DNA from 2 places in the Leucobacter alluvii genome. Region 2 is predicted to be linked to the other one. Evidence: riboswitches for the same ligand, from Rfam matches in the RefSeq annotation. Region 2 holds a riboswitch; the other holds the start of a gene.
What was found. Region 2 has a riboswitch for thiamine pyrophosphate ahead of ABFX18_RS11470 (thiamine ABC transporter substrate-binding protein). Riboswitches for the same ligand answer to the same signal wherever they lie in the genome.
Positions count from the first base shown of each region.

Region 1 (7,112 bases), on a different contig from region 2:
ACGAAATCCTCGAACGACGAATGGTAGAGGGCGGGCATGATGATGAAGCCGTCGGCTGCCTCGCTCTCGAAGAGGTGCTGCAGCTCGTCGGCGATCGTCGCGGGCGACCCCACCAGCTGCGGGTGCAGCTGGTTGAGGGCCTGCTCGATCGCGAGCTCGGCGACCGTCAAGCGACGCCGCTCGCTCACCGCTGCCAGCATGTCTTCGAACCCGGCGCTGCCGGTGGCGCCGCGGTGCGCGGCGAGTATCTCGGTCGCGGGAGCCGCGGGGTCGAGGGACTCGGCGTGCAGCAGCCGCTCGAGCTTCGCGAGCGCGCTCGGCAGGTCGATCTGCGCGACCAGCGCGGCGAGCTTCGCGTCAGCCTCCGCGTCGGTCCACCCCACGATCGGTTGCACGCCCTGCAGCACGCGAATGGCATCGGGATCACGACCGTGATCGACGCGGGCCCGGTCGCGGATCTCGGTGCGCAGCTCCCGCATGGCCTCGGGGGAGTCGCCGATCGCGAAGACGACCTCGGCCCAGCGCGCCGCGAAGGCCCTGCCGCGGGTCGAGGAGCCGGCCTGCATCAGCACCGGGTGGCCCTGCTGGCTCCGCGGCAGGGTGAGCGGACCCCGCGAGAGCCCTCCGCCGACCCGATGCACGCGCGACGGGTCGGCGAAGAGGCCTGCCGTCTGGTCGTGCACGAGCGCATCGGGCTCCCACGAGTGCCACAGCTCGACGACGGTCTGCACGACTTCGTCGGCGTGGTCGTAGCGCAGGCCGGGCGCCGCGATGCCAGCATGACCGAGATTGCGCGCCTCGGCATCGGTCGTCGACGTCACGATATTCCATGCGGCTCGTCCGCCCGACAGATGGTCGACGGAGAGCAGCTGACGGGCGATGGCGTACGCGGGCACGAAGCTCGTCGACACGGTCGCGCCGATGCCGATGCGCGACGTCACCCCGGCGACGAGCGCCGCCTTGGCGATCGGGTCGAGGTAGATCGCCCCCTTCCCGGCGGTGCGGAGGGTCGTGGCGTAGTCGCCGGCGCCGTCCTCGGGCACCGCGAGCGCGTCCGCGAAGAAGATCATGTCGAAGCAGCCGCGCTCGAGTGTGCGTCCGAGATCCGCCGTGAACGACCCGCTCAACCAGTCGGCGCGGCTGAGCGGATTGCGCCAGTTCTCGGCGTACTGGCTCGTGGGCGGATTCACCATGCCGACGAGGTGCATGCCCCGCTTCATGGGACGCGCGACTCGGGCTCGGTCGCCGGAGGCGCGGCGGTGCCGACCACCGACGGGCTGTTGATGGAGACGGTGAGGTGCGTCACCACGTGCTGCACCTGCGCGCCGACTCCGATCCAGGCGTTCGCGGCCGTCTCGAGCACCGCGGAGAGGTCTCCGTCGAGCCGGGTCGCGTAGTGATCGGAGCCCGAGTAGACCCCCGACGCCTTCGCCTGATCGATCGCGGCGTAGATCGGCGTCATGTGGTCGACTGGGGCGGCGGGCGCTGCGGCACTCGCGACCGCCGCAGGCGATGCGGATCCTGCGTCGAGCAGCGGATACAGCGACCAGTGCGCCCGAGCGCGAACGCCGCTCTCGGGGAGCGCGATCGGAGCGGCGGCGAGCGCGTGCACGCCGGGCGGAAGCGCGCACTGCAGTTCTCCCGGGCAGCCGCGGGAGAGCAGGATCGCGGCGGACAGATGCGCGCCGCTTCGCGCGGCCGCGGCGACGACGCTCTGCACGTAGGCGAGCACGCGCTGCTCGCCGCCGGTCACGAACGTGGAGATGTCATTCGTCTCGATGGTGAGGCCGGTGGTGTCGGCCGCGCCGAGTGCCCCCAGGATGATGCGCACGTAGTCCGAGTCGTAGACCGAGAGCGTGAAGCGCGCTCCAACGCCGTACTGCTCGGGAGTGGGCGTCGGATGCGTCGCTGAAGTCACGCCCCAACCCTAGGCGACGATCGCGTGCGTCGTGGAGCGGGTGGCGGGATGTTGCTAGGGTGAACCTCACACGGGAGTCCGGTAGGCCGGGCTGAGAGGAAAGTCCACAGCTTTCGACCGTCGAACCTGATCTGGATCATGCCAGCGCAGGGAGACACTCTACGAACCCGTGCCCGAACGAAACGGAAGGGCACGCATTCATGCGCCATCACACCCATACCCGCACCCTGACCCGCGCGGCCGCGCTGCTGTCGACGGCTGCGATCGCACTCGTCGGCTGCGCGAGCACCGCGGCGGCGCCAAACGGCGCGAGCGCCGGGGAGAACGCCGGCAGCACCCGGGTCACATTCGCCCTCGACTGGGCGCCGAACACGAACCACATCGGCGTGTACGTCGCCGACGAGCTCGGGTACTTCGACGAGGCGGGACTCGACGTCGAGATACTGCCGTACGGCTCGACCCCGGCGACCCAGCTGGTCTCCGCAGGCGAAGCCGATTTCGGGATCGGCGGCCAGTCGACCGTTCAGGTGGCGCGCACCGCCGGGCTCGACCTCGTGTCGGTGTATCGCGTCACGCAGCGGGACTCGGGGCGTCTGGTCACTCTGGCGGATCGTGCTGACGTCGACCGCCCCGCCGATCTCGACGGCATGACGTTCGGCGGCTTCGGCTCACCGCTCTACAGCGCCCTCGCGCGCGCCACGATCGAGGGCGACGGCGGCGAGGGGTCGTTCGAGGAGGTGGTGCTCGACACGGGCGCCTACGAGGCGCTCTCGCAGGGCCGCATCGACTTCACGCTGTCGGTCGCGACGTGGGAGAATCTGCAGGCAGAGCTCGACGGCCACCCGTACCGCGAATTCAGGTATCAGGACTTCGGGGTGCCGGAGCAGCAGTCCACCGGCATCGTGTCGAGCGAGGCATATCTCGAAGCGCACCCGGAGGAGTCCCGCGCGTTCGTGCAGGCGGTCGCCCGCGGCTACGCGTACGCGGCCGAACAGCCCGACGCTGCGGCCGAACTGCTCATCGCGGCGAACCCGGACACCCTCGGCGCGGCCGACGAGCTCGTCCATGCCAGCGCCCGGCTGCTCGCCGAGGACTACCTCACCTCTCCCGAACGCGAGATCGGCGCGATCGACCCCGAGGCGTGGGACGCATTCGGCGCGTTTCTCTTCGACGGCGGATTCCTGACCGACGCGGAGGGGCGGCCGCTCACGGAGCAACCCGACTGGAGCGAGTACGCCACCGACGCGTACCTGGGGTGAACACCCGCATGATGCGCAGTGTCCGACGGGGGCTCTTCGCGACCGGCGGTTCGTGGTCAGAACGACTCGCCCTCATCGCGGCGCCGACGATCGCGTTCCTGCTGCTGCTCGCCGCGTGGCAGGGGGTGGCCGCTGCGGGCCTCGTGCCCGCGGAGATGCTGCCAGCTCCGACGCGCGTGGTGAGCGCCGGTGCCGCCGAGCGCACCGCGCTCCTGCGGCACGCGATCCCGACGCTGATCGCGACCGTCGCGGGATTCGCCCTGTCGGTATCGGTCGCCTGGGTGACGGCGACCGTGCTCGACTTCTCGCGGATCCTGCGCAGCGCTCTGCTCCCACTGCTCGTCGTGAGCCAGACCCTGCCGCTCATCGCGCTCGCACCGCTCGTGGTGCTCTGGTTCGGCTTCGGCCTGCTCCCGAAGATCCTGCTCGTCGCTTTCGTCACATTCTTCCCGATGGTGGTCGGGCTGCTGCGCGGGTTCGCGGAGGCGGACCCGGAGGCCGAACGCCTGCTCGCATCGATGGGTGCGTCGCGGGCGACGGTGTTCCGCCTGGTCAGGCTCCCGGCATCGACGGCTTCGTTCTTCTCGGCGTTGCGCATCTCGATCACCTATGCGGTGGTCGGCGCGATCTTCGCCGAGTACGCGGGAGCCGTCGCCGGCCTCGGGGTCTACATGCAGTCGGCGAAGAACGTCTTCCGCACCGACCTGGTGCTCGCCGCAGTCGGCGTCAGCACGCTGCTCACCCTGTGCCTGTTCGGCATCGTCGTACTCGCCGAGCGCGTGGTGGCGCCGTGGCTGCGCATCGAACAGGAACGGGATCGCACGCACCGGGGGACGCGATCGTGACGCTGCTCGAGGTCCGCGGCGTCGGCAAGCGCTTCGCCGATCAGGTCGTACTCGAAGACGTCTCCTTCGACGTCGACGACGGCGAGATCGTCGCGATCATCGGCGCGAGCGGGAGCGGGAAGTCGACGCTGCTGTCGCTCCTCACCGGCGCGTTGCATCCCGACTCCGGGGAGATCCGCTTCGCGGGTGCGCCGCTGCCGCAGCGGCGTCGGCCATTCGCCTACATGCCGCAGCGAGATGCGCTGCTGCCGTGGCGGAGAGTCGTCGAGAACGCGGCCATCGGGCTCGAAGTGCAGGGCGTGAGCAGACGGGAAGCGCGGCGTCGCGCACGTGAGCTCCTCGAGCCGTTCGGTCTCGCGGGTACCGAGTTCCGATACCCGCGGCAGCTCTCCGGCGGAATGCGCCAGCGCGTTTCGTTCCTCCGAGCCGTCGTGCAGGAGCAACCGATCCTGCTGCTCGACGAGCCGTTCGGCGCACTCGACGCCATCACCCGCGACGATCTGCAACGCTGGCTGCTCGAGATGTGGCGAGATTCCGGGTGGACGATCGTGTGCATCACGCACGATATTCGCGAAGCCGTGCGCCTGGCCGATCGCGTGCTCGTGCTTCCCAGAACCCCCGGTGCCCTGGCCGGGGAGGTGGCGGTCTCCCGAGAGATTCCGCGCGCCACCGGAATGCTGACCGATCCGAGAGTGCCGCCGCTCGAAGCGGAGCTGCACGCACTGCTGCGGTCGGCGGGCTAGGGCAGCCGGTCAGCCGCGCCGCGGGCCGCACGATCGAACCCCATCGCGTACGCTCGCTCGGGCAGTCCGGCGAGCGGAGTGCGCAGCGCTGCATCGAGTGCGGCGGCGGAGACCGATGCGAGTCGCCTCGGCCACGGTCGGCCCAATGACGTGTTGAACGCGGCGAGCCGGGCCGCAGTTCGCGCGGAGGCGAGTCTGCCGAGCTCCCACCGCGCGAGCGCGGCGCGGTGGGAACCGTCACCATCCGGCGCCGTGCGCCGTTGCCGGTCGCGGTGAGGGCCGCGGCGAGCCTGTGCGAGCACCGGAGCGAGCGTCGCGGCGTCGAGGAGCCCCAGGTTCATGCCCTGGCCGCCGATCGGGCTCACCTCATGCGCGGCATCACCGATCGCGATGACGGAACCGGCGAACACCATGCGATCGAGCAGCACGCGGCGGATGCTGAAGCGACTCGCCTCGACCACGTGCGCTGCGAGAGCGGGGGCCAGCATGCGCGTCGCGATCGCCTCGGCGAGTCGTTCGCCGTCGCCGGCCGCGCGCTCGGCGTTCGGATGCTCCGGATCCGACGCGATCCTCGCCACCAGGCGGCGTCGGCCGCCGGGCAGAGGAAACGACTCCGCGACGCCGCACGCGCCGAGGGTGATCACCGCCGTGCCCTCCGGCTGCCCGGGAGCAGCGCTCAGATCGGTCATGAGATACCTGTCGGGATAGGCCCGCGAACGCCCGGTGAACAACCCGCTCAGCAGACGCCGCCCGGATGCACCAGCAGCCACGATCAGGGTGCGGGCGAACCAGGTGCGCGATGCTCCGTCAGCGTCCAACGCGTGCACGTGCACCCCCTCCGGCGTGGGGTGCACGCCCACGACGCGCACGCCACGCACAGGAATCGGCCCGTACGCGGCCACCGCAGCCTCGGTGACCGCCTGGGGGACGGAGGCGACGAACGGGAAGCGCGATGGGCGGCGGTCGAAGCGCACCTCGCCGACCGTGCGACCGGCGGCGACGGCGATACCGCGGGGAATCCGCACAGCCTCTGCGAGAATGCGCTCCGTCGCACCGCCCGCCTCCAGCGCGGCGAGCACCGGAGGATGCACGCCGATCGCGCGAGAACCGGGCGACGCATCGGCGCGCTGCTCGAGCACGACGACCTCGACCCCCAGACGATGCAGTTCGGAGGCGACGAGCGAACCACTCGGCCCGGCACCGACGACCAGGACATCGCAGGCGGTGTCGTTCACCGCTCGCCCCGCAGCTCGACGCCCTCCTGATCGGGGCGGTGCACCGCGAGGAGCCGGAACCGGTTGACCTGCTCCGCCCGCCACCGCGGCGGCAGCACGTGCGACAGCTCGCTCCTGGTGTAGCTGCGACGGATGCTCCGAAGCCCGTCGACGCGCAGGAGGGTGCCGGCGCTCACCGGCACCGCGCCCACGGCGAATGCAGCGTAGGCGAGTCGACCGCGAGCGATATCGGAATGCACGGCGAGCCTTGAAGCGAGAGCCTCGGAATCGGCGAGCAGCCCGTGGAACTCGGGTTCGGACAGGTGATGGAGGAGATGGTTCGAGACCACGACGTCGAATCCCTCACCCGCGGCCACCAGTTCCGAAGAGAAGCACTCGCGGTATTCGACCCCGGGAACACGCCGCGCGTTTCTCGCCACCGCGATGGCGCGCGGATCGGGGTCGATCCCGACTCCCTGCACTGCGTACCCGTCGCGGGCGGCCATCCGAACGATCCGCCGCAGCACATCTCCGCCGCCGCATCCCACGTCCAGTATCCGCAGATGAGGCGCGGATCCGCTCGTCGAGCGCGACGCAGCCTCGAGCGCGGGACGGATGTGGGTGCGGTAGACCCGGCCCCATGACGAGACAGCGCGATTGACCGCGTCGAACCCCTGCAGCGTGCGGCGCAGCCGGCCCGCGTCGCACGAGGGATCGTCCATGATCTCCGTCAGCCGGGTGTCTCGCTCGGCGAGCGAGACGAACGTCCTGTGTTCCATCGTGACAGCCACGGTCGGATCAGACCGCGTTGCGCGATGCCGTATTGGTCGCCGGGGCGCTCGCCGCAGCGCCGACGGGGATTCCCGTGGCACCCGTCACATCGGCTTCAGGGATGGTCTGGGCCTGCTCAGTGCGCGCGGCGACGCGGGTGAACCGCGCCGTTTCCACGGTCAAGCCCGGGCCGAAGCACAGCCCCGCCACGGTCGCACCGTCGGCGAGCGAATCGTCGGCGAGGATGCGCTGCAGAATGAACAGGATCGTCGCGCTCGACATATTGCCGTACTCCCGGAGCACCTCGCGGGACGGGAGCATCGCGTCGTCCGGGAGATCGAGGCCGCTCTGCACCCGGTCGA
Region 1 is NZ_BAAAOP010000003.1:273,608-280,719, forward strand. It holds gene ABFX18_RS03265 (NtaA/DmoA family FMN-dependent monooxygenase) at 1-1,220, opposite strand, end outside; gene ABFX18_RS03270 (YkoF family thiamine/hydroxymethylpyrimidine-binding protein) at 1,217-1,918, opposite strand; TPP riboswitch at 1,979-2,088, shown strand; gene ABFX18_RS03275 (ABC transporter substrate-binding protein) at 2,119-3,177, shown strand; gene ABFX18_RS03280 (ABC transporter permease) at 3,186-4,022, shown strand; gene ABFX18_RS03285 (ABC transporter ATP-binding protein) at 4,019-4,765, shown strand; gene ABFX18_RS03290 (FAD-dependent oxidoreductase) at 4,762-6,000, opposite strand; gene ABFX18_RS03295 (methyltransferase domain-containing protein) at 5,997-6,758, opposite strand; gene ABFX18_RS03300 (type III polyketide synthase) at 6,778-7,112, opposite strand, start outside.
Region 1: linked by a shared signal. The riboswitch ahead of ABFX18_RS03275 (ABC transporter substrate-binding protein) and the one ahead of ABFX18_RS11470 (thiamine ABC transporter substrate-binding protein) in region 2 are both predicted to bind thiamine pyrophosphate.

Region 2 (7,112 bases):
CTCTCGAGAGTTGCGCGCCATGCGGCACCGGATCGGCGTCGTCTTCCAGCACTTCAACCTGCTCGGCAATCTCACGGTGCGCGCGAACATCGCCCTCCCGCTGCGCCTGCAGCATCGCCGCGACCCCGCGCGCGTGACCGCAATGATGGAGTTCGTCGGGCTCGCAGGGCTCTCCGACCGCTATCCGGCTCAGCTCTCCGGGGGGCAGCAGCAGCGAGTGGCGATCGCCCGCGCACTCGTCACCGACCCTGAACTGCTGCTGTGCGATGAACCCACGTCCGCGCTCGACACGCACACGACGGCGGAGATTCTCGAACTGCTGCAGGCGACCCGGGCGGAGTTCGGAACGACGATCGCACTGGTCACCCACGAACTCGACGCGGTGAAGGCCGTGTGCGACGCCGCAGCGGTCTTCGAGCGAGGACGCCTGCTCGACATCGTCGAGGTTCCCCGAGTCGCACAGCACCGGGAGCCCCGATACCTCGATCACGTGAAATCGAGGCTCGCATCTTGAACTTCTGGAACGAGCTCGACCGTGTCTTCGGGGAGCACGGCGGAGAGATCGCCCGAGCACTGGGCGAGACGGGCTACATGGTGCTCGCGTCGATCATCGTCGCGGTCGTCCTCGGCACTCCGCTCGGCATCGTGATCACCCTCACACGACCGGGCGGCGTCATGCCGAGACGTGCGATCTGGAGCGCGGCCAACGCGTACGTCACCATCGTGCGCTCCTTCCCGTTCCTGCTCTTCGTCGTCTTCATGATTCCCCTCACGCGCCTCGTCTTCGACACGAGTTTCGGCACCGTGGCCGCGACCTTCCCGCTCGGCTTCGTCGCGGTCGCCATCTACGCCCGCCTCACCGAGCAGATTCTGCTCGAACTGCCGAGCGGATTGCTGCTCGCGGCGGAGTCGATGGGCGCGAGCATTCCGCAGACCGTGTTCCGCTTCCTCCTCGTCGAGGGGCGATCCGGTCTGGTCTACGCACTCACATCGGCGACCATCAGCTTCGTCTCCTACTCCACCGTGCTCGGCGTCGTCGGCGGAGGCGGCATCGGCGACTTCGCGATGCGGTACGGCTACCACCAGTACGACTTCACTCTCATGTACGTCACGATCGCGCTCATCGTCGCCTGCGTCATGCTGCTGCAGAGCGTCGGCACACGCGTCTCCCGCGCGATCGATCACCGCTGAGCGGTGCGGACGACCCTCCCCCTCGATCCCCCATCCTCGACAGAAAGCACCCCATGCGCCATCGCCTGATCATCACCGCCACTGCCGCCACCGCCGCTCTCCTGACCCTCGCCGGCTGCGCCACTGGCCCAGACGCTGCCGATGGCTCGGGCGCGGAAGGAGGCCAGGAGACGCGGACGCTGAAGGTCGCGGCGACCACCACTCCGATGACTGACGTCGTGGAGGCCGCAGCCGAGGCGATTGCGGCACCGTACGAGATCGAACTCGTCGAGGTCGCCGATTACGTGCAGCCCAATTCGATGCTGCAGCACGGGGAGCTCGACGCCAACTTCGTGCAGCATCCGCCGTTCATGGAAGAGTTCAACGCGGGCAACGACGCGTCGCTCGTGGTCATCGAGCCCGTGTATCTGACCGTGGTCGGGATGTACTCGAGCACGCACGCGAGCATGGACGAAGTGCCGGAAGGAGGCCGCATCGTCATTCCGCAGGACACCTCGAACGCCGCCCGGGCGCTGCAGATGGTCGCGAAGGCCGGACTGATCGAGCTCGACGCAGACGCCGACACCTGGTCGGTGACGGTCGACGACATCACGAAGAACCCCAAGAACCTCGATTTCGTGGAGGTCGACATCATGCAGCTCTCGGCGGCGTACCCTGAGGCCGACGCCGTCTTCCTGCACGGCACGTTCGCCCGCCAGCTGGGCCTCACACCGGAAGAGGATGCGATCGCCGTGGAGCAGGACCCTCAGTTCGCCGTTTCGCTCGTATCCCGCGAGGACAACGCCGATTCGCCGGAGGTCGCCGCACTCGCAGAGGCGTTCCACAGCGACGAGGTGCGTCAGGCGCTCGAGGACGCAGAAGTCCCGGTGGCCTTCTAATCACCCGATCGGGTCGTCGCAGGCGGAGATGGCGATCGTACGATCGGCGAGCTCCCACGGACGGTGCCACGCGTACAGCTCCTCCTCCTGGGCGGCCCAGCGGTCCCAGTGCGGGGCGTAGACCTCACCATCGCGTGCGAGCGCGCGGCGCTTTCGCGTCACCGCCTCGACCTCGAGCCAGACGCTGCGCACCCGAGGCAGTGCCGCTCCTGCGGCGGCGGCCCAGTTCTCGGCCGCTGCGAGGTTCTCAGCGGTAATCGCACCGCATCCCTCGATCACGAGCGGAACCCGCGGTTCGATGCGCTCGCGGGCACCGAATGCAGCCGCGATCCAGTCGTACGCACGATAGCTGCTCGTTCGCAGCGCGGCCGCGAGCGCGAGCGACCCGGCGGCGAGCCCATCCCACCCCGGGTACAGCGCCTCCACGTGCAGCACCTGCGCAGGCCGGAGCAGGGCCGCGAACGTCTGCACCATACGCTCCGCGAGATGCGTCTTCCCCGAGCCGGAGCGGCCGTCGATGAGCAGCACGTCGCAGTCGGCGAGCTCCTCGAGATCCAGATCCACCATCAGAACTCCCGGTTCCCGTCCGTGCGCCAGCGTTCGGCCGCCAGCATGATGCCGGCCGTCAGCACGCCGAGCACGACCGCCCCCGCGAGCCCGGCCCCGTAGCTCTCGGGTGCCTGATGGCCGATCAGCGCGGCGACCACGACCGGGAGCGTCTGCTCCCCGGGTCGCACGAGGAAGGACGTGGCTCCGAATTCCCCCAGCGAGGTCGCACAGGCGAAGCCGAGCGCGAGCCCCGCGGAACGTCCGAGCAGGGGCAGATCGATGGTGCGCAGCATCGCGAGCGGGCCGGCGCCGAGCGACGACGCCGCGTCGCGCAGCTCGGTCGGGATTCCCCGGAGCACGGGCAGCAGCGTGCGCACGACGAGCGGCAGCGCGACGAGGGCCTGAGCGATCGGGATCAAGACGGTCGAAGTTCGCAGATCGAACCCGATGCCGAGCGGCCGATTCATGGTCAGGAGCAGACCGAAGCCCAGTGTCACTGCTGATACGCCGAGCGGCAACATCACGAGCGCGTCGAAGGCCTCGATGCCCCGTCGGAGCGATCGGGTGCGAGGGCGACGGGAGAGGACGAGGGCCAGCAGCATGCCGAGCACGATAGCGATGAGGGCAGCCACCGCGGCGATGCGGAGCGAGGCTCCGATGGCCTCGAGCACCGTGCCATCGATCGGCAGCGCTTCCGGCGGATCTGCGAGCGCGGCGTAATTCGCCAGCGTCCACCTCCCTTCCCGGTCCCTCAGCGAGCGCGTCACCAGAGCGGTGAGCGGGAGCACATGCAGCAGCAGCAGCGTCGCCCCCACCAGCGTCAGCACCGGAGCATCGACTCGCCGTGGAGGCGTTCCGCGCCCCCGCTCCTCGCGCAGCACGACCGCGCGCTCTCCGGCGCGGCGCAACTGCGCCGACACGGCGAGCGCGGCGGCCACGATCGCGAACTGGGCGATCGACAGCACCGCCGCGCCGCGGAGGTCCAGGAACTGAACGGTGAGCCGGTAGATCTCCGTCTCCACGTTCGCGAAGGCGGTGCCGCCGAGAATGAGCACGATGCCGAACGAGGTGGAGCAGAAGAGGAACACGAGCGCCGCGGCGGACGCGATGGCGGGGCCGAGCGCGGGGAGTGTCACGATGCACCAGGCGCGCACCCGTGATGCGCCGAGCACTCGCGCGGCCTGCTCGGAGGTGTCGTCGAGGCGGGCCCAGAACCCGCCGACCATGCGGGCGACGACGCCGACGTTCGGAAATGCGAGTGCGAGTACGACCGCGGCGAAGCTCTGGTCCAGCCCCCACGATCCCAGCGGCCCTCCCGGTCCGAGCAACGCCGAGAATGCGACGCCGACGACCACCGAGGGCAGCACGAACGGCACCGTGAGCACCCCTTGCAGCACCCGCTTGCCGCGAAAATCGAGACGGTAGAGCGCGTAGGCGGCTGGTACCCCGAGCGCGAGGGAGAGCGCAGTCGCGAGCCCCGCTTGGGCGAACGTCTGGCCGATGACCCGCCAGGTGCGTTCCGCGCCGAACACCTCTGGCAGACCGCTCAGATCGAGTCGTCCCCCGTCGACGAACCCTGTCGCGACGAGCGAGAACACCGGCCAAACGAAGAACAGGGCGAGGAACGCGAGCGGCAGGGCCGCCGCCAGCGTCCACGCTGCAACGCCCCACGGGCCGAGAGCGGCACGTGGGGCGCCTCGGCCAGTCGGGCGGATGATCAGAGGCCGATCTGCTCGCTCAGGGCTTTGAGCCAGTCCTCGCGACCCGACTCGATCTCGCGGGAGCTGAGGTCGTGCGTCCGCCCCGGCGCGGGCGACGGCGCGAATTCCGTCCATGCCGAGGGCAGTTCCACAGCCGCATCGACGGGGTTCATGTACATCGCGTCCGGAATGGTCTGCTGGAACTCCTGCGACACGAGATAGTCGACCACGGCCTCGGCGCCGGCCTCGTTCTGAGCACCCCTCAGCACCCCTGCGTACTCGACCTGCCGCGTGCACGTGTCGAGCAGCGCGGCAGTGCTCGACGCCGTGCCAGCCTCGTCGACCGTGAAGGCCGGAGACGAAGCGTAGGAGACCACGATCGGCCGCGTACCCGCTTCGCCGCCCTGGGTGAACTGACCGTAATACGCGTCGCTCCACCCCTGCTCGATGCGCGCTCCATTGTCGACGAGCCGCTGCCAGTAGTCCGCGAAGCCGTCCTCCCCGAATTCGGCGACGGTGCCGACGAGGAACGAGGCCCCCGTCGACGAAGCGGTCGGGTCGAGCAGCACGGCGAGATCGCGATACTCCGGCTTCGCCAGGTCGTCGTAGGTTCGCGGCTCCGAGATCCCCTGATCCGCGAACCAGGCGGTGTCGATATTGATGCAGGTCGCGCCATGGTCCACTGCGACGAGGCCGGAAGCCGGATCGCCGTCGACGGCGAACTGCTCAGCGCCCTCGGGCAGCTGCGCTGGAGCGTAGTCGGCGACCACGTCGTTGTCGATGAGACGCGAGGCGAAGATGTTGTCGACGCCGAAGAACGCATCGGCGATGGGCGCACCCTGGGTGAGTACGAGCTTGTTCGTGAGCTCTCCCCCGTCGCCGGCTGAGACGACCTGTACGTCGTACCCGGTCGCTGCGCTGGCGGCCGCAGCGAAATCATCGTTCGGGAACGAGTCGTGGACGGCGAGCGTCACCGTCTTCGTATCCGGCGCTTGCTCCGCACCGCTCGCGCATCCGCTCGTTCCGAGGCAGAGCAGTGCCCCGAGCGCGAGCGCGGGCAGTGCGCGGTGCCGCGCACGATGAGAATTGGGCGTAGGCGTCATTGAGGCGTCCTTCCTCCGCTGGCATGAACCAGATCAGGTGAACGGTCGGAGCTCGCGTGCTCCCTCTCAGCCCCGCGCGCCGGGACTCCCGTGGATTGCCCTCTTACCCTAGTGCCCTCGCCCCGGCCACCGCCAACCCGATCGACGTTCGGGCTTCGACTCCTCCGCCGCGTCGTCGCTGGGCGTCGCCTCCGCGTCCCACGAATAGGCCTGCACGAGTGTCGCCTCGTCGATCAGCTCGTCGGAATCGCGACGGGCGTCGGGTCGTGACTCCGCCTCGCCCTCGTCCGAGGCATCATCGACTGTCGGCTCGTCGGAGCCGGAACGCAGCGGTTCGGCCGGCACGAAGGCCTCGGTATCGAACGCCTCGGTATCGAACCCCTCCGTGTCGAAGGTCTCGGTGTCGAACGTCTCGGTGCCGAACCCTTGACCGTCGCTCGCCTCGGCACGGGTCGGCTCAGTGCCGAATGTTTCGGCGTCGAAGGCCGCAGTGTCGAACGCGTCGGTTTCGTCACCTGCGGTACGCATCGCGTCGATCTCGTGCATGTCGGCGGTCGCGTCTTCGACAGCGCGCCGTCCTCTGGCGGCATCTCGATCCGCGGCCAGGACGAGTGCCTCGTCGACCGCCGTCTCGAAGTCGACGTCGTCGCTGTCGCCACCGGCGTCGGCACCGGCACCGACGCCGGCACCGACGCCGGCACCGGGAGCAGGGTCTGCGGCTGCTGCTCGGCCAGGCAGCAGACCGCCCGACGCAACCGCTGCTGGAACGACGGATGGCAGCGCGGCGCGGAACTTCGCCGCATCGAAGCGTCCCGCGATGACGCCGATGAGCAGGCCCCCGCCCACCTCGAGCGCGATGAGCCCCCCTGTGAGCCAGGGGTCGGGGCCGTTCGACGCGAGGCGATCCGGCCCCATCGACCCGCGCGCAAGGGCGCTCAGGCCGGCGACGGAGAGTCCTGACAGCACCGCGGCCAGCACCGTGATCGACACGGCGGCCGGCCACGAGGCCCGGCGCATCCCGGGTCGGCGCGCGAAGAGCACGCCGAGAGCGAGCGCGGCGATGACCAGTACTCCCGGGGCCAGCGCCCCGCGCTCACCCCAACCGTCGGGAAGCACGCCGAGCATGGGCAAGGCTGGGAGCGGGCCGAGCAGCGTTTCGAATGGGGTGACCGAGCTTCCAGCGCCGATCTCGAAGCCGGCTCCCGACATCCACGCGAGGCTCCACACGATCGCCAGCGGCACGAGCGCCAGTTGCGCGAGGAACAATGTGAGCGACCCGATGGGATCGAGCTGCAGACTCTGCGCCAGCGCCGTGACATCGGCATAGCCGACCGCCACAGCGACGGCGAAGCCCAGCGCGGCGATACCGAGCATCAGCGCGAACGCTGCCGCCGCGAGACGAAACATCTCGGCCGCACGGCTCGGCAATGCTGCTCCGAACCGGACCCCCAGGTATTCGAGCCCGCGCAACGCGATCCTCACGCCCGACTCCCACCACGGGTGCCCGTCGCGCCCGGCACGCACCAGGAACGCCGCGCACGATGCGGCACCGTACACGGCGGCGGCGCTGAGCGCTGCCTGGACCGCTGAGCCTTCGATCAGGGGCGCGGCGAGTGCCGCTGCGGCGAGGGCGACGGCCCCGAATCCGACGGCGCCGCCGAGCACGCCCATGGCGCCGACCCCGCCACGGC
Region 2 is NZ_BAAAOP010000012.1:52,745-59,856, forward strand. It holds gene ABFX18_RS11445 (methionine ABC transporter ATP-binding protein) at 1-514, shown strand, start outside; gene ABFX18_RS11450 (methionine ABC transporter permease) at 511-1,191, shown strand; gene ABFX18_RS11455 (MetQ/NlpA family ABC transporter substrate-binding protein) at 1,245-2,069, shown strand; gene ABFX18_RS11460 (nucleoside/nucleotide kinase family protein) at 2,070-2,636, opposite strand; gene ABFX18_RS11465 (ABC transporter permease) at 2,636-4,216, opposite strand; gene ABFX18_RS11470 (thiamine ABC transporter substrate-binding protein) at 4,336-5,421, opposite strand; TPP riboswitch at 5,415-5,523, opposite strand; gene ABFX18_RS11475 (cell division protein PerM) at 5,530-7,112, opposite strand, start outside.